DNA from 3 places in the Caballeronia sp. LZ024 genome. Region 2 is predicted to be linked to each of the others. Evidence: riboswitches for the same ligand, from Rfam matches in the RefSeq annotation. Region 2 holds a riboswitch; each other region holds the start of a gene.
The links. Region 2 has a riboswitch for cobalamin ahead of QCE48_RS03250 (TonB-dependent receptor domain-containing protein). Riboswitches for the same ligand answer to the same signal wherever they lie in the genome.

Region 1 (7,372 bases), on a different contig from region 2:
TCGCCGAGTTGCAGGTCGCGTGCGAGTGCGGTGAGCAGACTCGCGTTCGCGCCCTGCGCGTCGCCGACAGGAAAGCGGCCGAGCGCGAGCAGCGTGTCGCGCCGCTGCACGCCTTGCGGCGACGCGCCGAACGTATGCAGGCCGTCGCGGATCTGCGCTTCCTTCAATTCGCAGAGATAGGCGTCGGTGCGCGTGAGGAGCGCGTCGTCATCGGCGGCGGCGAGCCCGAGTTCTTCGTGCAGCCGTTGCGCGACGATGCCTTCGAGGATCGACTTGCGCAGCAGCTTCGCGCGGCGCGGATCGACCATCAGCGCTTCGTAGTATTCGTCGACCTGCCGTTCGAGGTCCTGCAACGGCCCGTAGTTTTCGGCGCGCGTGAGCGGCGGCATCAGATGATCGACGATCACCGCCTGCGCGCGGCGCTTCGCCTGACTGCCCTCGCCCGGATCGTTGACGATGAACGGGTACAGATGCGGCATGGGTCCGAGCGTCAGGTCCGGCCAGCATGAACCGGAGAGCGCCATGCTCTTGCCCGGCAGCCATTCGAGATTGCCGTGCTTGCCGACGTGCACGATCGCATCGACGGAAAAACGCCCGCGCAGCCAGAAATAGAACGCGAGATAGGAATGCGGCGGAACGAGCTCCGCGTCGTGATAGCTCGCGTAGTCGCCGCGTTCGCGCGATCGCGCGGGCTGGATGCCGACGAAGACTTCGCCGCAACGCCAGCCCGCGATCATGAAGCGGCCGCGTCGAACCGTCGGGTCCGCTTCGGGCGGTCCCCAACGTTCGTTCAGCTCTTGCTGCACATTCGCGGGCAGCTTGTGGAATGCATCGAGATAGTCGTCGAGCGCGAGGCTTTGCAGCGCGGGACGCAGGTCGCGCACGACCGGATCGTTGGTCACGCCTTCGGTCAGCGCGCGCATCAGCGCGTCGCCATCGGCGGGAAGCGGACCGACGCGATAGCCCGCATCGCGCAGCATCGTCATGATGTTGACGACCGACGCCGGCGTATCGAGCCCGACACCGTTGCCGATGCGACCTTCGGAAAGCGGATAGTTCGCGAGGATCAGCGCGACGCGCTTCTGCGCATTCGCGGTCGATCGCAGATGAGACCATCGGCGGCTCAGTTCGGCGACGAAACGCACGCGTTCGTGGTCCGGCTGATAACGCACGACATCCACCTGCGTGTGCTTGCAGTGATACGCGAGCCCCTTGAAGCTGATCGCGCGCGTGATGATGCGGCCGTCGACTTCGGGCAGCGCGACATGCATCGCGACATCGCGCGAGTTCAGACCGTGGTTGTCCTTCAGCCAGTCGTCGCGATTGCCGCCGCTCAGGATCACCTGAAGCACCGGCGCATCGCCTGCCAGTTCGAACGGCGCCGGATCGTCGATCACGCCGGCGGCGAACGCCGTCGTATTCAGCACGAGCGATGCGCGATGATCCGCGCACAACTGCTGCACGACTTCGCGGCTCACCGCGTCCTTCAGCGACGACATCGCGATCGGCAACGGATTCATGCCCTCGGCTTCGAGCGCGTCGACGAGCGCATCGAACACGGCCGTATTGCCCGATTGCAGATGCGCGCGATAGAACAGTATCGCCACCACCGGCGCGCCTTCGGTCCAGCGCGCGCGCCAGTCGTCGATGGTCGCCACTTCGCGTGCCGGATGATAAAGCGCGACCGTGGGCAACGCGCTCGGCGCACGCGCTTCGCGGCCCCAGCCGAACGCGCGATGACCGATCGCGCGCAAGAACTCTTCCGCGTTCTGCGCGCCGCCTTCGCGCAGATAACGCCAGAGTTCGTGGCAGAACGCGGGATCGGCCGTGCTCTTCGCGACGAGGTTCGGGTCTTCCTGAAGGTCGCCGGAGAACATCACGAGCGTCTGCTTCTCACGCTTCGCGAGCGCGACGATGCGTTCGATACCGTAGGGCCAGTAGGCTTCGCCGCCAAGATGGTCCACGATCACGACGCGCGCATGGCGCAACACATCGTCGACGTAGAAGTCCACCGACGCCGGTTGGCGCAGGAACGCCTGGTTCGCGAGCCGCACCGCCGGAAAGCCCGCTTCCAGACGCGGCACCGCGCTCGCGAGCAGCGAGAGCGTGGTGTCGGCGGAACTCAGCACGACGATCGGCGCGGGCGTCTGCTCGATGCGCATGACGCCCGCTGCGTCATCGACGAATCCGCCCGGCGTCGTGCGCAGCAGATGCATCGCCTTACGCCTGCGCAGGAACGCGGGACAGCGCGGACGTCAGCGCTTCCTGCAACGCGGGCTGGTCGAGATCCTCGCCGATCAGCACGAACCGGCTTGCCGCTTCGCCTGCTTTCCAGCGGCGGTCGAAGTAACTGTCGAAGCGCTTGCCGACGCCCTGCACGACGAGCCGCATCGGCGCGCCCGGCAGCGCGGCAAAACCCTTCACGCGATAAATCGTGTTCGCTTCGACGAGCATCTGCAACGCCGCGACGACCTGCTCGCGCGACTCCACTTGCGCGCTCACGACGACCGAATCGAAGTCGTCGTGATGATGATCGGCGTGGCCTTCTTCATCGGGCGAGCCGTGGTGATCGTGGCGCAGATGGATCGTGTCTTCCGACGCGGATTGCAGCCCGAGCAACGCATGCAGGTCAAGCTGTCCCATGTGCGCGGGCACGATTTTCACTTCGGCCGGAATCTCGCCGCGAATCAGCGCTTCGACCTTGGCCTGCGCGGTTTCGTCGATGAGATCGGTCTTGTTGAGGATCACGAGATCGGCCGATGCCAACTGGTCTTCGAACAACTCGTGCAGCGGCGATTCATGATCGAGATTCGGATCGGCGCGCCGCTGCGCATCGACGGCTTGCGGGTTCGCGGCGAACTGGCCGCTCGCCGCAGCCGGTCCGTCAACGACGGTCACGACGGCATCGACCGTGAACGCATTCTTGATCGACGGCCAGTTGAACGCCTGCACGAGCGGCTTCGGCAACGCGAGCCCGGACGTCTCAATCAGCACGTGATCGATGGCATCGCGCCGCTCGACGAGCTGCTCCATGACCGGATAGAACTCTTCCTGCACGGTGCAGCAGAGGCACCCGTTCGCAAGCTCATAGAGATTGCGTTCGCCCGACGACGGTTCATCTTCGCAGCCGATGCCGCAGCCCTTGAGAATCTCGCCGTCGATGCCAAGCTCGCCGAATTCGTTGACGATCACTGCAATGCGCAGACCATTGGCGTGCGAGAGAATATGCCGCATGAGCGTGGTCTTGCCGCTGCCGAGAAAGCCGGTTACGACCGTCACCGGGATTTTGCGCGTTTGCATCCGTTGCTCCGTGAGTGTTCTGCTGCGCCCTGGCGATACGTGTCATGCGCGAAGCGCCAGGCGTCATGAGGAATTGAACCGCGCGCCGCATCCCCGCGACGACGATCCGTTCTGTTGTCTGGCCGGTATCCGGGCTGACGAAAACGCCGCTTCACCTTCCCGCGCGATGGGCATGACAAACGCGCAGTGGAGCAATGCAGATGCGGCGAACGCACGTGCACCGAAGCCGGCATGGCCGCGCGCGCGACATCGATACGATGCGCGACGTGCGGCTTTCGCTTACCGTTGCGGGGGCAGCGCAGGTTGGCGACGATCCGTGGCGGACCGGACGCTTCCTGCTTCCCGTTTAACCGCGCGCGAAGAGCAACGCGCGCGAGCACCAGAATGCGAGCAAGTCTAGGCTGCAAGCGCACGAGCGTCAAGAAAGGACGCCCCTTCCCGCGCCCCTCCTGTGTTATCTTTCCCCCGCGTCTGGTGCTCATGCGCGGCTCGTCGAGGCCCGCATAGTCAAACGGGAAACAGGAGCACAATAGCCTCAGGGCCAAGTGCCAATCTGTGCTGTCCCCGCAACGGTACGCGACTAGCGGCTCAACCTGCCGCGCATTCTCTTCACGGCCACTGCGAGGCGACGAGCGGGAAGGCGAACGGAGTGAGTCGCAAGCCCGGATACCGGCCAGCGCAAGTGGCCGGCAACGCGTGCATCGCACCGTTGCCCTGGCCGAACGCCCGCGTCCGCGAGGGACGGACCGCGGTGCGCACTGCATCCCAGACGCATCACATGAATCCAGCTATCGCGCGCGAACGTGCGGAACCTGCATGGCGCCATCGCCCGAACCGGCGAGGTGCCGCATGACCGCGCCGCAAGGCCGCGTCGACCTGATCGGCGCAGGCCCCGGCGACGTCGAACTGATGACGCTCAAGGCCGTCAAGGCGCTGTCGGAAGCCGACGTCGTGCTCGTCGACGATCTCGTCAGCCCCGACGTGCTCGCGTTCGCCCGCAGCGATGCGCTCATCACCTATGTGGGCAAGCGCGGCGGCCAGCCTTCGACACCGCAGCCCGTCATCCTCGAACTGATGCTCGCGCACGTGCATGCGGGACGCCGCGTCGCGCGACTGAAGGGCGGCGATCCGTTCGTGTTCGGGCGTGGCGGCGAGGAAATGCAGGCGCTCGCCGCCGAGGGCGTGCAGGTCGGCGTGATCCACGGCATCACTGCGGGCATCGCGGCACCGGCCGCCATCGGCATTCCGCTCACGCATCGCGATCATGCGATGGGCGTCGTGTTCGTGACGGGGCATGGCGCAAGCAAGGATGCCGGCAGCGGCGACGGCAGCCGGGAACCCGACTGGGCCGCGCTCGCCGCGACAAAAATGACGCTCGTCATCTATATGGGCATGCGGCGGCTTGCTGACATCGTCGCGGCGCTGATCGCGGCCGGCCTCGATCCGCAGACGCCCGCCGCCGCCATCGAAGCCGCCACGCGTCCCGAACAGCGTCATCTGCTTGCGCCGCTCGAAAAGCTGCCCGATGCCGTCAAGGCGGCCGCGCTCGGCGCGCCCGCCATCGTCGTGATCGGATCGGTGGCGGGACTCGGCATCGCAAGCGCGCTCGATGCATCGGCAGGCACGTCATGACGACGCTTTCCATCGTGCTCGGCATCGGCTGCCGGCGCGGCGTGAGCGTCGAGGAGATCGAAGCCGCCGTGCAGCGTGCACTCGATGCGCTCGATGCGCCCGGCGCGCATGCACTCGCCAACGTGCGCGCGGTGGCGAGCATCGAAGGCAAGTCCGACGGGGCCGCGCTGCTCGCGTTCTGCGAGCGCCATCGCCTGACGCTGCAGCTTTTCACGGCGCAACAGATCGAAGGCGTCGACACGCACGCACGGGCGTCCGCGCAGGTCCGCAAGCATCTGGGCGTCGGCGGTGTCTGCGAACCGTGCGCGCTGCTCGCGTCGCACGAGGGACGCATCGTCGTGCCGAAGACGATCGTCGACGATGTGACCGTCGCCATCGCCGCCGATCACTCAATTCATCATTCGAAGAGCCACGCATGAAAACCGATACCGAATCGCACCTGCGCATGACGCAGCGTCGCAAGGAAGGCCACGAGAAGAAGCAGGCCGCCGCCGATCACGAGAAGGGCCTGCTGATCGTCAACACCGGCAACGGCAAGGGCAAGACGACGGCCGCGTTCGGCATGGCCGTGCGCGTGCTCGGCCACGGGATGAAGCTCGGCGTCGTGCAGTTCATCAAGGGCGCGCTGCATACGTCCGAGCGCGATTTCCTCGGCGCGATCGCGAACTGCGACTTCGTCACGATGGGCGACGGCTACACCTGGAACACGCAGAACCGCGAGGCCGACATCGCCACCGCGAGGAAGGGCTGGGACGCCGCGTGCGACATGATCAAGAGCGGCGAGTACCAGATGGTCGTCCTCGACGAGCTCAACACGGTGCTTAAGTACGAATACCTGCCGCTCGATGAAGTGCTTGGCGTGCTGAACGCGCGGCCCGCGACGCTGCATGTGGTCGTCACCGGCCGTCATGCGCCCGATGCGCTGATCGAAGCCGCCGATCTCGTCACCGAGATGCGGCTCGTCAAGCATCCGTATCGCGAGCAGGGCGTGAAGGCGCAACGCGGCGTCGAGTACTGAAGGCGATCGATCCGATGCACACCTGCCCCGCCCTTTTCATCAGCGCGCCTGCCTCGCATCAGGGCAAGACCACGGTTACCGCCGCGCTCGCGCGCCATCACACGCGGCAAGGGCTGCGCGTGCGCGTGTTCAAGACCGGTCCCGACTTCCTCGACCCGATGATCCTCGAACGCGCGTCGGGGTCGCCCGTCTACTCGCTGCATCTCTGGATGGTGGGAACCGGCGCGTGCCGCGCGCTGCTGGCCGATGCCGCGCGCGAGGCCGACCTGATCCTGATCGAAGGCGTGATGGGTCTCTTCGACGGCACGCCGAGCAGCGCCGATCTCGCCATCGCGTTCGGCGTGCCGGTGCTCGCCGTGATCGGCGCGCACGGCATGGCGCAGACCTTCGGCGCGGTCGCATTCGGGCTCGCGCGTTATCGTCCCGAGTTGCCGTTTCATGGCGTGCTCGCGAACAAGGTGGCGTCCGCGCGGCATGCGCAGATGGTCGGCGAAGCGTTGCCCGAAGGCTTGCGCTATTGCGGGCATCTGTCGAATGCCGCCGACATCGCGCTGCCCGACCGTCATCTCGGTCTCACGCAGGCGGCGGAAATCGCCGATCTGGACGCGCGTCTCGATCGCGCGGCCGACGCCATCGCGAAGACCGCGCTCGGCGAGTTGCCGCCCGCGGTCACATTCGAGGACCAGGCGCACGACGCGCCGCCGCGTCTTCTCGACGGCATGCGCATCGCCATCGCGCGCGATGCCGCGTTCTCGTTCATCTATCCCGCGAACCTCGACCTGCTTCACGCGATGGGCGCGCGCGTCGAAACGTTCTCGCCGCTCGCCGACGAACCCGTGCCGGACGATGCCGACGCGCTTTATCTTCCCGGCGGCTATCCCGAACTGCACGCGGCGACGCTCGTGCACAATGCGCGCTCGGCGGCCTCGATCAGGAAGCACACGCAGCGCGGACGAACGGTCGTAGCGGAATGCGGCGGCATGCTTTATCTGCTCGATGCGCTGAAGACGATCGACGGTGCGCAGCACACAATGCTTGGCCTCATCCCCGGCGAAGCCGCGATGCAGCCGCGCCTTACACGGCTCGCGATGCAGCGCATCGAAACGTCGCACGGCACGCTGACCGGCCACACGTTTCACTATTCGAGCGTCGCCACACCGATGCAGCCGCTTTTGACCGCGACGCACGCGACCACCGGCGCGGCGGGCGAAGCGCTGTACCGGCGCGGAGCGGTCATCGCGACGTACATGCACGCTTACTGGCCGTCGAATCCGGCTGCCGCTGCCGCGCTCTTTCGCGGCGAACCGCTATGACAATGACCCCTGCAACGATCGTCGAAAAAGAACCGCCGCTCGAACTCGCCTTTACGATCGAGCGCGCGAAATCGCAGCAGCCGATCGGCTCGCCGTGCACGAACGTGTG
Region 2 (7,372 bases):
GAGTGGCCGTTGGCGATGCCGATCATCGGCTTGTCGAAGTCGTCTTCCTTGTAGCCAAGGGCGTAGTACATCGAGCGATTGGGCGAGCGCGCCACGCCCTGGGTGATGTTTTTCGAGCGGCGATTGAAGGCCATTTGGGGGCTCCTTGAGGATTTTTTCGTCTAGTGCCGGAAGAATGCAGCGTCGGCAAGTGTCTGTCCAATATATTATTCAGGGCTTATTAGGTCGCACGAGATATTAATGGACCCGCGCAATCCCCCCGTCGAATTGCGGCTGCTGCGCTACTTCGTGACCGTCGCGGAAGAAATGCATTTCGGCCGCGCGGCGGCGCGCCTCGCGATGACGCAGCCGCCGCTGTCGCAGGCGATCCGCGCGCTTGAGGAGGCGCTCGGCGTCGCGCTCTTCGCGCGCACGAAGCGATCCGTCGAGCTTACGCCGGTCGGCCACGACCTGCTGCCGGAAGTCCGGCGCCTGCTTTCGGCGGCCGAGGCGCTCAGGCCGCTCGCGCAATCGCTCGCGCGCGGCGAAGCGGGCGTGCTGTCGCTCGCGTTCGTCTCGACGGCGGACTACGGCCTGCTGCCGTCGCTCTTGCGCGATTTCGGCGCGCGTTTTTCGCGCGTTCGGCTGCAGCTCACCGAGGCCACCAGCGACGTGCAGATCGAGGAACTGATCGCGGGCCGCATCGATGCGGGCCTCGTGATTCCGCCGCTGCCGCCGCGTCACGTGGCGGCGCTCTCGTACTTGCCGATCGCGCGCGAGCCGCTCGTCGTCGCGCTGCCGGCGGAACTCGCCGAGCAACTCGGGCAGGGCGCGCACGAATGGGCGGACACGCCCGTGAGCCTGCAGGAACTGGCGTCCACGCCGCTCGTCGTCTTTCCGAGACGGCTCGCGCCCGGTTTCTATGACATCATTATGGGTTGCTACGGCACGTGTGGACTCACGCCGCGCATCGGACAGGAGGCGATCCAGATGCAGACCATCGTGAGCCTCGTGTCCGCCGGCATGGGCGTCGCGCTCGTGCCGCAGTCGCTGCGTAATCTGCGGCGCACGGGCGTGGTGTATCGTCCGCTTGCTGAATCCGGCGCGGGCAACGGCGCGCTCGTCGAGACCGGTCTCGTGTGGCGCGCGGCGGAGGTCAGTCCTGTGCTCGCCGGTTTCATCGACATCGTGCGCGCCCACGGCGCGGCGGTGCCTGCTTCATAGTTCGCGCTCATGGCTCACGCTTTATCGCTCGCTTGAGAGTTCGCGCATCTCGAACCGCTACTACAACTTACGATGCTCATACACCCCAATTTCGATCCCGTCGCGATTCATCTCGGCCCGCTCGCCGTGCGCTGGTACGGCCTCATGTATCTGGTTGCGTTCGTGACGGCGGTGGTCGTCGGCCGGCTGCGGCTGCGGCTGCCGCATGTCGCGGCGCAAGGCTGGACCGTGCGCGACATCGACGACATGCTGTTCTACGGCGTGCTCGGCACGATCCTCGGCGGCCGGCTCGGCTACGTGATCTTCTACAAGGCGAGCTGGTATGCGGCGCATCCGCTCGATATCTTCAAGGTGTGGGAAGGCGGCATGTCGTTTCACGGCGGCTTTCTCGGCGTGACGCTCGCGATGGTCCTCTTCGCGTACCAGCGCAAGCGCACGTGGCTGCAGGTCACCGATTTCGTCGCGCCGATGGTGCCGCTCGGGCTCGCGGCGGGGCGTCTCGGCAACTTCATCAACGGCGAACTGTGGGGCCGCGTGACCGATCCGAACGCGCCGTGGGCGATGCTCTTCCCGGGCGCATCGAACGACGATGCGATCTGGCTCGCCAAGCACCCGCAAGCGGACCTGCGCTGGCATCTGACGGAGATCTTCGAGCGCTATCACATGTTGCCGCGCCATCCGTCGCAGTTGTACGAGATCGCGCTGGAAGGACTCGTGCTCTTCATCGTGATCTGGACGTTCTCGCGCAAACCGCGGCCCGTGGGCGCGGGCTCCGCGCTCTTTCTGATCGGCTATGGACTGGCGCGCTTCACGGTGGAGTTCGCGCGCGAGCCCGACGATTATCTCGGCCTTCTCGCGCTCGGCTTCTCGATGGGCCAGTGGCTTTCGCTGCCGATGATCGTCGTGGGGATCGCGATGATGATCTGGGCCTACCGGCGCGACGGGCGATTGCCGTCGAAGCCCGCGAACGCGGCCTGACGCATGAACGACGCCTCGCCATCGCGAGGCGCCGTTCCGTTAGCGCGCCATCTGCACCGACCCCGACACGTTGACCGTCACGGTCGAGGTGCCCGCCTCGAAGGCCATGGGCGCGGCCATCTTCGCATCGGCGCTCATCGCGCGCGCCTGCATCATCATCACGGGACGCGGCGACGAGCCGTCGTGATTCACGCTGACTTCGCGGATCGAATAGCCGCTGTAGCCGAACGCCTGCGCCGAGGCCTGCGCCTGCTGGCGAAACGAGTCGATCGCCTGCGTCGAGAGCTTTTGCGCGGCCGCGCGCTGGGCCTGCGGCGACAGCGAGAACGCGACATTGCCGACCTGCATCGACGAACTCATCTTGCCCGCGAGCTTCGATGCCGCCGCGAAATCATGCGATTCCAGTACGACTTCGGTGCGGCCGCGCCAGGCGGAAATGCGGCCGTCGCGATCGGTCGACGGGAACACGGTGAACGAGCCGCTACGCGCCGTCACGCCCTCGACGCCCTTTGCGGTGCGCAACGCAGCGTCGGCGCGCTGGTTGAGCGTGGTCGTGAGCGACGATGCGTCCTGCGCTTCCTGTTCGTAGAAGAGCGTGATGTTGACGGTGTCCTGCGGCACTTCGGTGCTCGCCTGCGCCGACAGCGACAGCACGCCCGAAGGCTGTGGCTGCGTGAGCACGGTTTGCGCGGCGACCGTCGCCGACATCGTGAGCGCCGCGCTCGAAATGGCGGCGGCCGCGAGCGCGAACGCGGTTTTGTTTTTGATCATCGTGGAACTCCGGGAGTGTGGAATCGCTTGATTTGCGACGTCACTTAGGCGGCTCGCGAGCGCGCGAAGTTCCTGCGCGCGTTTAGACGAGATGCTCGGTGATGAAGCGCCATTGCGCTTCGGTCACGGGCGTGATGGAGAGACGATTGCCTCTCGCGAGCACTTGCATGTCGGCGAGTTCCTTGTGTTCGCGCAGCGTCGCGAGCGCGACGAGCGGCGTCTTCTTCACGAAGCGCACATCGACGAGAAGCCACCGCGGCGTTTCCTGCGTCGACTTCGGATCGTAGTAGGAACTCTTCGGATCGAACTGCGTGGGATCGGGATACGCCGTCGAGACGACCTCCGCGAGACCCGCGATGCCGGGCTGCGGGCAGCTCGAATGATAGAAGAGCACGCGGTCGCCGACCTGCATCGCGTCGCGCATGAAGTTGCGCGCCTGATAGTTGCGCACGCCGGTCCACGGCAGGGTTTTCTTCGGCGCGTGCGCGAGATGATCGATGCTCGCTTCGTCCGGTTCGGACTTCATCAGCCAGTAACGCATGATCGATGTGAATGTGAGAGCGTGTTGAGCAGCCTGCCAACCGGGCAGCCAAAGAAAAACGGCATCGGAAAAACCGATGCCGTTTCAGATAAGGTCCCCGCCTCAGCCGCTAGGCCGGCATCCTGAACCGGGGTTCAAGATTGGTCGCAGTAAGCAGCACTTCGGGTACATCAGACAGAGTGACGCGCGCGCCCGTGCTACAAATTTCCGCAACCGTGCACAATGGCATTGGTTCAAGGAATATATGACCTTGGCGAACCAGGCAGGGAGTACTAACTCTACACCAATCGCCAGTCGGATGCAGCAACGACTTTAAGCTTTCGCGATTTAAGAACGCTTGTCACGCTGGCGGCCATGTGATGAGCATGCTCGTCGCGAGACCGTGCTCACTGCGCTTCATATTGCGCGATGACGGCGCCCAGTTGCTCGTTCATCCGGTGCACCGTGTGGCGGATTTCTTCGGCGGGGAAGGCCTCGCCATGACGCACGCTGTTCTGCAGCTTAAGCAATTCCGACGCCAGCGAGAGCGCCGCCATCACCGCGATGCGGTCCGTGCCGCGCACGCTGCTTGCATTGCGCACCTTGTTCATCTCTGCATCGACGCGGGCCACGGCTTCGCGCAGTGCGTCTTCGGTTTCGGCCGAGCACGCGAGACGGTATTGCTGGCCGAGAATGGAGACTTCGATCTGTTTGGTGCTCATGCTTTTTCTCCGTGGCTGTGTTCACCGTTCATCTCGCCGGCGTGCGCGTGTTCGGGCGCATCAGACGAAGAATCGGCCGACGCATCGGGGCCAAGGAGATCCATTTGATTGTCGGGCTCGGGCGCGGCTTTCGCGCGCGGCAGTTTTTCGAGGATGGCGTTCAGGCGCACCTGCGCGTCGTCGATCTTCGCCGAGAGTCCGTCGCGTTCCGCCTGCAGCGTGTCGCGCTCTTCGCGCACCTGCGCGAGTTCGACCTGCACGGCGGCGAAGTCGGCACGCACCTGGTCGAGTTGTTCTTCGAGTGCGCGGTGGGCCTGATGATGGCGCTCGCTGATCTTGATCAGCCGGCCGATGTTCTGTGAAAGTGATTCGAGTTCGTTGAGCATGTGCTGCGTCCTCTAAAGACCTCGCATTTTAGCGCGGTTCAACCGAGCTTCCGATAAATGTCTCGTTTCGAGACGTAACAGCACGCCTTCATGCGCAAAAACGCATTTCTTCAGCGCAATACGTGTGTGGATAGAGCGGGTCGTTGCGTCGCGTCAATCGCAGCGCGCGCCGACCTCTTGCATCCGCGCCGCTTTCTTGACGCTCGCGGGCGTGGCTCCTAAACTTGCCGCACTTTTGGTGCTCGCGTTCGCCTTCGAAGCGGACGCAGTCAAACGGGAAACAGGGAGCGAAGTCCGGCAAGGACGAGCCAACCTGTGCTGCCCCCGCAACGGTAAGCGACCGCAACGCAAGTTGCAAGTCGTCCCCGATACGTTTTGCCCGTGTTTTTGCCCGCATTTTTCGTCACTTGAAACAGGCGGCCGAGGCAAACGTTAAATGCCACTGCGCCAACGCGCGGGAAGGCGGGACGATGCTGTCGCCAGCCCGGATACCGGCCAGGAGTCGGGTGCGTCGCGCTTTGCCTTGTTCCGCGCGCCGTGCCGATACGCGCATGAAGCCCGCGGGGAGCGGGCCGCGCTCGTCATCGACAGGAAACGCTTCACACATGTCTTCAATCTTCGCCCGCGCGGCGCGTCCGGTGCTGCTCGTCGCCTGTGGCATGCCGTTCGCTTCGTCCGCGCAATCCATCGATCCGGCCGACGGCCATGCAGGGACGACGACGCTCGCGCCCGTCGTCGTGACCGCGACGCGCGCAAGCGAGCCGCTCGCCGACACGATCGCGCAGACCTCGCTCTTCGACGCGCAGGACATCGCCGATACCAACGCCTCCGATGCGCTCGGTCTGCTGGCCCTCGCCCCCGGCGTGCAGATCACGCGCAACGGCGGGCCGGGCGCGACCTCGGGCCTTTACGTGCGCGGCGCCGCGTCGTCGCAGTCGCTCGTCTTGATCGACGGCGTGCGCGTCGAGTCGGCGGGACTCGGCGCCGCACAGCTCTCGCAACTGATGCTCGACGAAATCGACCACATCGAAGTGGTGAACGGCAACGTGTCCGCGCTGTACGGATCGGGCGCGATCGGCGGCGTCGTGCAGGTCTTCACGAAAGAGGGCGGCGCTCATCCGCCGCGCGTGAACGTCGAAGCGGAGTACGGCAGCTATCACACGCAGCGCCAGCAATTCGGCGTGAACGGCGCGCTCGACCGCGATGGCCGCACGACCTTCGACTTCACCGTCTCACGCGAAAAGACCGACAGCTTCTCGTCGATCGATCCGGCGCTCGCACCGGGCGCGAACCCGAACGCGAACGGCTATCTGAACGAAAGCGTCGCCGCGACGCTGCGCCATGCGTTCACGGATAAGTGGGACGGCGGCGTACGATTCTTGCAGTCGAACGGCATCAACAGTTTTGACGACGCCTACGGCCGCCCGTCCGATCTCAACGAATCGCACGACCGCGTGCGCTCGGCGTCCGTTTTTGCGAACGGCCGGCTGACCGACCGCTGGACGACGCACTTCACGATCGCGCAGGGTCAGGACCGCGCGAACATCGAACAGAACGGCGTCTATACGAACCGCTTCAACTCGGAGAACCGGCAGTACCTGTGGCAGAACGACGTGCGGCTCGCGGCCGGTCACAAGCTGCTCTTCGGCTACGAGCACACGGACCAGACGCTCGATTCCGATCAGCTCGACGCGCCCGACCGTCATGTGAACTCGGTGTTCGCGGGTTATGTGGGGCGCATCGGCGCGAGCCAGTTCCAGGCGAACCTGCGGCGCGACCAGTACTCCGATTTCGGCGGCGCGAACAGCTACTATCTCGGCTATGGCTACAACTTCGACGCGCACTGGAAGGCGAGCGCAAGCTACGCCGCATCGTTTCGCGCCCCGAGCTTCGACGATCTGTACTATCCGTTCTCTGGCAATCCGTCGATCCAGCCCGAGCGCAGTCATTCGGTGGAAGCGGCGTTGCAGTACGCGTCGTCGGCGCTTGGCGTGCTGCGTCTCACCGCGTTCCAGACGCGCTATTCGAACCTGATCGATTATGTCGCCGATGGCAGCGGCTTCTATATCGCGCAGAACGTGGGGCGCGCGAAGGTGCAGGGCATCGAGGGATCGTGGGCGGGGCAGGTCGGCGCCACCGACGTGCGCGCGAGCTTCACGCTGCAAAATCCCGTCGACGAGACGAATCACGAGGAACTCACGCGCCGCGCGCGCCGTTTCGCGGCGTTCACGGCGCATCGCTTGATCGGCCACTGGCGCGTGGGCGGCGAATGGATCGTGAGCGGCGCGCGCAGCGACTACGAGTCGACGCTCGCGGGCTACGGCCTCGTGAACCTGTCGGCGCGTTATGACATCACGAAGTCGTGGTACGTGGACGCGCGCATCGACAACCTGTTCGACAAGGACTATGAACTCGCTTACTCGTACAACACGCCGCGTCGCGGCGCGTATCTCACGATCGGCTGGCGGCAGCTCTGATGCGAACGGTGCGCGCTGACGTGAGCACCGGGAGCCCGCCCGCGCGCGGCATGAACGCGGGCCGCGCCGCCGCGATCTGGAGCGCGCTCGCGGTGGCGGCGCTCGTCGTGTTCGTGGCGTCGCTCGCGCTCGGCAGCTTTGCGCTGCCGCCGCTGCGGGTGATCGACGCGTTGTTGCATGCGCGCGCATCGTCGTCCGATGTGATCGACGAGATCGTGCTGAGCCTGCGCCTGCCGCGCGCGCTCGCCGGCTTTGCCTCGGGTGCGCTGCTGGCGATGGCCGGCGCGCTGCTGCAAGTGCTTCTGCGTAATCCGC
Region 3 (7,372 bases), on a different contig from region 2:
CGATGCCGTGTTCGCGCAACGCGAGGCGCACCCGTTCGGCAATGTCGCCGCGCGAAGCTTCGCCGACCCACGCGACGACGCAGCGCGGATGAATCATCAGGTCGTCACCTTCGCCCGGGCGCGCGATGCGCGAAGTCACGCGAATCGCGAGCCGTGCGTCCGGGGCGCGCGGCAGGCCGGCATCGTCGAGCCAGGGCGCGGCGCCTTCGATGCGCATCGGAGCGCCCGCGAGCAGGTCGGACACGAAGCGCTTGCCGTGCTCGATATCGGCGAGGACGTAGCCTTCCGGCGGATTCAGCAGGCACGTGCCGAAGCGTAATTCGCCGCTCGTCGTGATCGCGGGCGCGGTGTCGAGCGCCCTGGCGATCTCGCGTGCCATGACGTTCACGCCGGACAGCCCGCCGACGAGCGGCACGACCGCGCTGCCATCCTCGGCCACCGCGAGCACCGGCGGCTCGGCGCCCTTGTTCGCGAGACACGGCGCGATCGCGCGGATCACGATGCCCGCCGAGCACAACGCGACGATCGGCGTGCCGGCCGCATACAGCGCGCGCAAATGCGCGCCGAGTTCCGTGAAAGCGACATCGGCTTCAACGACGCGGCGCGCGAGTCCGTGTACCTTCGCGCCGGAATAAGCCGACTGGATGCGACGTGCGGTATCGAGCGCACCCGGGCCAAGCACGACGATCGCGACAATCGCCACGTCCCGGTTCAAGCCTGCCATTTTTCCCCCGGCACGACCAGCAGCGAGAAATACGGCGACGCCATCGGATCGACTTCATCGAGCGGCACGATGCGCTGATTCGCCATCGTCGCGCGTTCCACATACAGCGCCCGTTCCGCGAGCCCGAGTTCGACCAGGACGCGCCGCACTTTCTCGAAGTTGCGGCCGAGCTTCATGACGACCGCGGCATCGGCGGCTCCGAGACGGCGCCGCAGTTCGTCCTCGGGCAGCACGCCCGAGAGCACCGCCAAGCTCTGGTTGCGATACACGAGCGGCGCGCCGAGCACGGCCACGCCGCCGAGCATCGAACACACGCCCGGCACGACATGCGCGTGAAAGCGCTCCGCGAGCCGGTCGTGCAGGTACATGTACGAGCCGTAGAAGAACGGATCGCCTTCGCAGATCACCGCGACGTCGCGTCCCGCTTCGAGATGATCGGCAATCGCGAGCGCCGATTCGTCGTAGAACGCGCTGATGATCGTCTCGTAGCAAAGCGGCGGTTCGAGCGCTTCTGTCGTCACCGGATACACGAGCGGCAGGCGCGTCTGTGCGTCGTCGAGATGGGCCTCGATGATGCCGAACGCGTTGCCCTTCTTGCCCTTCGCGACGAAGTACGCGACCACCGGCGCAGCTTTCAGGAGGCGCAGCGCCTTCACCGTGATGAGTTCCGGATCGCCCGGACCGACGCCGAGACCATAGAGACGCCCGCTCATCATTCGGCCTCCGTGGCGAGCGCGTTGACGGCGGCCGCGGCCATCGCGCTGCCGCCGCGCCGTCCCTGCAACGCGACGAACGGCACGCCACGGCTGTCGGCGGCGAGCATCGCCTTCGACTCCGCCGCGCCGATGAAACCGACCGGAAAGCCGAGAATCAGCGCGGGCTTGGGCGCGCCCGCATCGATCAGGTCGAGCAGGTGAAAGAGGGCGGTCGGCGCATTGCCGATCGCGACGACGCTGCCCGCCAGATCCGGCAGCCACAGTTCGACGGCTGCCGCCGAGCGCGTGTTGCCGAGCGCGCGGGCGCGTTCGGGCACGGACGCGTCGGCGAGCGTGCAGATCACGCGGTTGTTCGCCGGCAGCCGCGCGCGCGTGATGCCTTCGGCGACCATGCGCGCGTCGCAGAGAATCGGCGCGCCGGCCGCGAGCGCTTCGCGGCCCGCCGCGCCCGCGCCCGGCGAAAAACGCAGGTCGTCGATGGCGTCGACCATGCCGCACGCGTGAATCACGCGCACCGCGAGCTTTTCGAGGTCGGCCGGAATGGCGGCGAGATTCGCTTCGGCGCGGATCGTCGCGAACGACTGGCGATAGATTTCCTGTCCATCGCGAATGTAATCAAGCATCGGCAGTGCTCCGGGCGAGCCAGGCGGCCGCCTCTTCGATCGTGATGTTGCGGGCGATGCAGCGCGCGTCCGTGTTCGATTGCGCTGCGTGCTGAAAAAGGTCGTAGCGGCCGGGCGACACGGCGACGAGCGTCGTCGCGATGGGCCGCGCCGCCGCGCACGAACGCGCGCAGCCGCTCAGATGGACTTCGCCCGTGCCCGGCGGCAGGCGGTCGGCGAGGCGCAGCGCGTCGGCTTTGGTGTCGGCGGGACTGCGCGCGCAGCCCGGCGAACCCGCGCACGCGATCACGCGCGCGAGCGGCGCGTCAGGCGAAGTGGCGAAGCCGAGCGCGCGCATCGTGTCGAGGACAAACGGCGCGTGCGCCGCTTCGACGCCGGGCAGCAGCACGCTTTGCCACGGCGTCATGCGCAGGATGGATGAACCGTGGGTTTCGGCGAGTTCCGCGAGCGCACGCAGCGACGCTACGGACAGCCGTCCGAGCGGCAGTTGCGCGCCTACGTGCGTCGCGTCGTGCCCGGCTTGCGCATGGGCGCCTAAGCGCAACGCCGGATCGGCGGGAGCACGGCGCCACGCGCGCGCGTCGCGCATGAAGGGAACGTCGAGCGCAGCCAGAACGCGTTCGACGGAATCCGCGTCGAGCAGATCGCGCATGCGCGCCTGCTCGGGCGCGGCGAGGCCGAGGAACGCGTGCAGCAGCGCGAGCACGAGCGGCACCGCCTGCGATCGTTCGACCGAGCCGATGGCGGGCGCATCGTCGGGCGCGACTGGCGGACACCCCGCAAGCCCGAATGCGAAACGCGCGCCGTCGTCCATTGCCGCGAGCCAGATGTCGTGCGGATGATCGAGCATCGCGAGCCGCTCGCCGCCATCGAGCAGCAACGCGAACTTCGGCGAGAGCGCATGGAGCCGCACGTCGCGCTGCATCTCCGCGACGATCTGTTCGGCGAGCGTGCGCGTTTCGTTGCCGGCGATGGGGCTCAGCAGCAGGTTGCGGATGTCGTCGGCGCCGGGTGTCGCCGGGCCGAGACCGGCATCGAGCAGCATCGCGACGAGCGCTTCGTGCGCGTCGTCGCGGATGCCGCGCAGTTGCAGGTTCGCGCGATTGGTCGCTTCGATGACGCCGGAACCGTGGCGCGCGGCGGCATCGGCGACGACGTGCGCCGCCGCCGAAGTCAGCTCGCCGCCCATCAGGCGAATGCGGCACAGGCCGCCGTCGCGCGCGGGCACGATGCGCGCGAGCCCCGGACAAGCCGACGCTCGCGGTGCCGCAGGTGCGTGTGAATGTGTGGTCAAAGCGTAACCCGTGTGGACTCGCGCGGTCACGGCTGGATCGGTACACCCCGCCCGATCGGCGTCTCGCGAGCACTGTGTCGGCAGGTCTCTTGGCTGGCAGGTCGCCATCCGCGCCGGCCTTCCCGGTATAAACCAGTGGCAGTGGAGCGCGGACTCGCTGCGTACAATTGCGGGGGCAGCCACAGTTTCACTGTGTTCCCTGTTAGGCCCGAACGGGCACCGACTAAGCGGGTATTATGCCCGCTTTCAGCGCCCGCCAAGCTTCTCGCGCCCTTGCGTGCGCGCGTCAAACATGAAAGAACCGGAATCGAGGATCGGCGGATGTCACCCTGGCTGACCGTGGTGGGAATCGGAGAAGACGGCTGGGCCGGACTCGGGCGCGATGCGCGTCGCGCGTTGCTCGCGGCCGTCGCGGTCTACGGCGGCGAGCGGCATCTCGCGCTCCTGCCCGCGCGCCTGCGGGCGCGGCGCGTGGCGTGGCCGAAGCCGTTTTCCGTCGAACCGCTGCTGCATGAAACGAGCCGGCCGGTCGTCGTGCTCGCGAGCGGCGATCCGATGCTGTTCGGCGTCGGCGGGACGCTCGCGCGGCATCTCGACGCGAACGCGTGGCGTGTGTTGCCCGCGCCGTCGTCGCTGTCGCTCGCGGCGGCGCGGTTGCAGTGGCCGTTGCAGGACGTGGCGAGCGTGTCGCTCGTCGGCCGGCCGCTCGCGTCGCTCAACGCATCGCTCGATCGCGGCGCGCGCCTCTTCGTCTTGAGCAGCGACGGCGCGTCGCCGGCCGCGATCGCCGCGTGGCTCGCCGCGCGCGGATTCGGCGCGAGCCGCATGAGCGTCTTCGAGCATCTCGGCGGCGCGAACGAGCGGCGCATCGACGCCCGTGCCGACGACTGGACGCACGCGAGCGTCGCCGCGCTGAATCTGGTGGCCGTCGAATGCCGCGCGAACGCCGACGGCGCGGGCCTGCCGCTCACCCCCGGTCTTCCCGACGACGCTTTTCGCCACGACGGCCAGCTCACCAAGCGCGATGTCCGCGCGATCACGCTCGCGCGGCTCGCGCCGCGCGCGGGCGAACTGCTGTGGGACGTCGGCGCGGGCTGCGGCTCGATCGGTATCGAATGGATGCGCGCACATCCGTCCTGCCGCGCGATCGCGATCGAAGCGGATCGCGCACGGCAGCGCCTGATCGAACACAATCGCGACGCGCTCGGCGTGCCGGGCTTGCAGTTGATCGAGGGCGAGGCGCCCGGCGCGCTCGACGGCCTGCCCGCGCCCGACGCAGTGTTCATCGGCGGCGGCGTGACGGTGCCGGGCGTGCTCGATGCGTGCTGGTCGCGACTGCGTGCAGGCGGGCGGCTGGTCGCCAATGCGGTGACGCTGCAAAGCGAAGCCACGCTCATCGCCTGGCGCGAGCAGCATGGCGGCGAGCTGACGCGCATCGGCGTCGCGCAGGCCGAGCCGCTCGGCGCCTTCGATACCTGGCGTCAGGCGCTGCCGATCACGCTGCTGCATGCGTTCAAGCGCTGACTTCGGATCGAGACCACCCAGCCATGCGTGACGAGACGCCCGAACATCCCGCGCCGCTCCGAAGCGGTTACACCACCGGCAGTTGCGCCACCGCGACGAGTCTCGCGGCCGCGCGGCTGCTGCTGTGCGGCGAAGCGAGCGAGCGCGCGGAAATCACGCTGCCGAAGGGGCAGGTCGTCGTCATGCCGCTCGTCTACTGCCGGCACGGGACCGGCGACAGCAACATCGCGGAAGCGGCCACGGTGAAGGACGCCGGCGACGATCCCGACGTCACGCACGGCGCCATCGTGTTCGCGCGCGTGCGGCTGTCGTCGAAACCGGGCGTGCGGTTCTTCGCCGGGCCGGGCGTCGGCACGGTTACGCGCGCGGGCCTCGCGCTCGCGATCGGCGAGCCGGCCATCAATCCCGTGCCGCGCAGATTGATGACCGACCACATCGAAGCGCTCGCGCGCGAACACGGCTTTACCGGCGGCTTCGACGTCACGATCGGCGTCGAGAACGGCGAGGCGCTCGCCCAGAAGACGATGAATCCGCGGCTCGGCATCGTCGGCGGATTGTCGATTCTCGGCACGACCGGCATCGTCCGGCCGTTTTCGTGCTCGGCGTATATCGCGTCGATCCATCAGGGCATCGACGTCGCGCGCGCCAACGGCTACACGCACATCGCCGCGTGCACCGGCAACCAGAGCGAGGACGCGATGCGCGCGCACTACGGACTGCCGGACATCGCGCTCGTCGAAATGGGCGACTTCGCCGGCGCGGTGCTCAAGCATCTGCGACGCGCGCCAGTCGGCAAACTCAGCCTCTGCGGCGGCTTCGGCAAGATGAGCAAGCTCGCCGCCGGACACATGGACCTGCACAGCCGCAATTCGAGCATCGATCTGCCGCAGCTCGCCGTGTGGGCCGCCGACGCGGGCGCGGATCAGGCGTTGCAGGACGCGATCCGCGCGGCGAACACGAGTCAGGAAGCGCTCGCGCTCGCGCGGGCGCAAGCCATCGCACTCGGCGATATCGTGTGCACGCGTGCTCGCGACGTGGCGCTCGGCGTAGTGCCGCACGGCATCGTCGTGGAGGCGTTCGCGATCGACCGGCAAGGACGCATCGTCGGAGCGGCGTCGTGACGCGCGTACTGCTTCTCGGCGGCACCGGCGACGCCCTCGCGATCGCGCGCCGTCTCGGTCCCGGACACGTCTACAGTCTCGCGGGACTCGGGCGCGTGCCTGCGGATCTCGTCTGCGAAGTGCGCGTCGGCGGATATGGCGGCGCGCGGGCGCTGGCGGCGTTCGTCGTGGCGCAGGGCATCGGATTGCTGATCGACGCGACGCATCCTTACGCGGCGCAAATGAGCCGCAATGTCTGCGAGGCGAGCGCCTTGACCGGCGTGCCGTGCTGGGCGATCCGGCGGCCGGCGTGGACGCCGCAACCCGGCGACGACTGGCGCCATGCCGACGGCTGGAACGAAGTCGTCGCGCGTATCGCGCCGTATCGGCGGGTGCTGTGGACGCTCGGGCGCGAGCCGCTTGCGCATCTCGACGAGATACCGCCGTCGCAGCACTGGACGATCCGCTGTCTGGACGCCCACGCGGGCAACGCGCGCGCGACGGTCATCGGCGCGCGTGGGCCGTTTTCCATCGAAGGCGAACGCGCGCTGTTTGAAGAACGGCGCATCGAGATCGTGGTCAGCAAGAACAGCGGCGGCGGCGCGACCGAGGCGAAGCTCGCGGTGGCGCGCGAGTTGCACGTGCCGGTCGTGATGCTGAAAAGGCCCGAACTTCCCCCGGCGACCCGCGAGTTCGACGACACGGCAAGCGCCCTCGACGCGCTCGCGCGCTGGCTGCCTTCCGATCAACCTTTGTTGCAGGTTTCACGATGACGGTCTATTTCATTGGCGCCGGACCCGGCGATCCCGAACTCATCACGGTCAAGGGGCAGCGGCTGATCCGCTCGTGCCCGGTGATTCTCTTCGCCGGGTCGCTCGTGCCCGAGGCCGTGCTGTCGGGACACGCCGCGCACACGGTGGTGAACACGGCGGAACTGGATCTGGATGCGATCGTGGCGCTGCTGCGCGACGCGCACGCACGCGGTCACGACGTTGCGCGCGTGCATTCCGGCGATCCGTCGCTGTACGGCGCGATCGGCGAGCAGATCCGGCGGCTGAACGCGCTGGCGATTCCCTACGAGATCGTGCCGGGCGTGACGGCAGCGGCGGCGTCGGCTGCGACGCTCGGCTGCGAACTCACGCTGCCCGGCATCTCGCAGACGGTCATTCTCACGCGCTACGCCGCCAAGACGTCGATGCCCGAAGGCGAAGCGCTCGCCGATCTCGCGCGGCATCGCGCGACGCTGGCGATCCATCTCGGCGTGCGGCATATCGAGCGCATCGTCGCCGACCTGCTGCCGCATTACGGCGCGGATTGTCCGGTCGCAGTCGTGTTTCGCGCGAGCTGGCCGGACGAGGAGAAAGTGCTCGGCACGCTTGCCGATATCGCGC

Region 1: another riboswitch for cobalamin. It lies ahead of cobW (cobalamin biosynthesis protein CobW); the one in region 2 lies ahead of QCE48_RS03250 (TonB-dependent receptor domain-containing protein).
Region 3: another riboswitch for cobalamin. It lies ahead of cobG (precorrin-3B synthase); the one in region 2 lies ahead of QCE48_RS03250 (TonB-dependent receptor domain-containing protein).

Annotation. Positions count from the first base shown of each region.
Region 1 is NZ_JARUXL010000004.1:696,412-703,783, forward strand. Features, by position in the region: gene cobN (cobaltochelatase subunit CobN) at 1-2,216, opposite strand, end outside; gene cobW (cobalamin biosynthesis protein CobW) at 2,221-3,300, opposite strand; cobalamin riboswitch at 3,403-3,699, opposite strand; cobalamin riboswitch at 3,756-3,993, shown strand; gene cobA (uroporphyrinogen-III C-methyltransferase) at 4,150-4,932, shown strand; gene QCE48_RS25365 (cobalamin biosynthesis protein) at 4,929-5,351, shown strand; gene cobO (cob(I)yrinic acid a,c-diamide adenosyltransferase) at 5,348-5,950, shown strand; gene QCE48_RS25375 (cobyrinate a,c-diamide synthase) at 5,965-7,263, shown strand; gene QCE48_RS25380 (DUF1289 domain-containing protein) at 7,266-7,372, shown strand, end outside.
Region 2 is NZ_JARUXL010000001.1:662,614-669,985, forward strand. Features, by position in the region: gene ilvD (dihydroxy-acid dehydratase) at 1-134, opposite strand, end outside; gene QCE48_RS03215 (LysR family transcriptional regulator) at 241-1,203, shown strand; gene lgt (prolipoprotein diacylglyceryl transferase) at 1,276-2,181, shown strand; gene QCE48_RS03225 (SIMPL domain-containing protein) at 2,221-2,952, opposite strand; gene QCE48_RS03230 (EVE domain-containing protein) at 3,035-3,493, opposite strand; RNA gene ssrS (6S RNA) at 3,584-3,765, opposite strand; gene QCE48_RS03240 (cell division protein ZapA) at 3,880-4,194, opposite strand; gene QCE48_RS03245 (ATPase) at 4,191-4,580, opposite strand; cobalamin riboswitch at 4,800-5,095, shown strand; gene QCE48_RS03250 (TonB-dependent receptor domain-containing protein) at 5,186-7,057, shown strand; gene QCE48_RS03255 (FecCD family ABC transporter permease) at 7,057-7,372, shown strand, end outside.
Region 3 is NZ_JARUXL010000004.1:684,870-692,241, reverse strand. Features, by position in the region: gene cobJ (precorrin-3B C(17)-methyltransferase) at 1-724, opposite strand, end outside; gene QCE48_RS25330 (precorrin-2 C(20)-methyltransferase) at 712-1,440, opposite strand; gene QCE48_RS25325 (precorrin-8X methylmutase) at 1,437-2,063, opposite strand; gene cobG (precorrin-3B synthase) at 2,056-3,291, opposite strand; cobalamin riboswitch at 3,419-3,596, opposite strand; gene cbiE (precorrin-6y C5,15-methyltransferase (decarboxylating) subunit CbiE) at 3,679-4,881, shown strand; gene QCE48_RS25310 (cobalt-precorrin-5B (C(1))-methyltransferase) at 4,905-6,002, shown strand; gene QCE48_RS25305 (cobalt-precorrin-6A reductase) at 5,999-6,754, shown strand; gene cobM (precorrin-4 C(11)-methyltransferase) at 6,751-7,372, shown strand, end outside.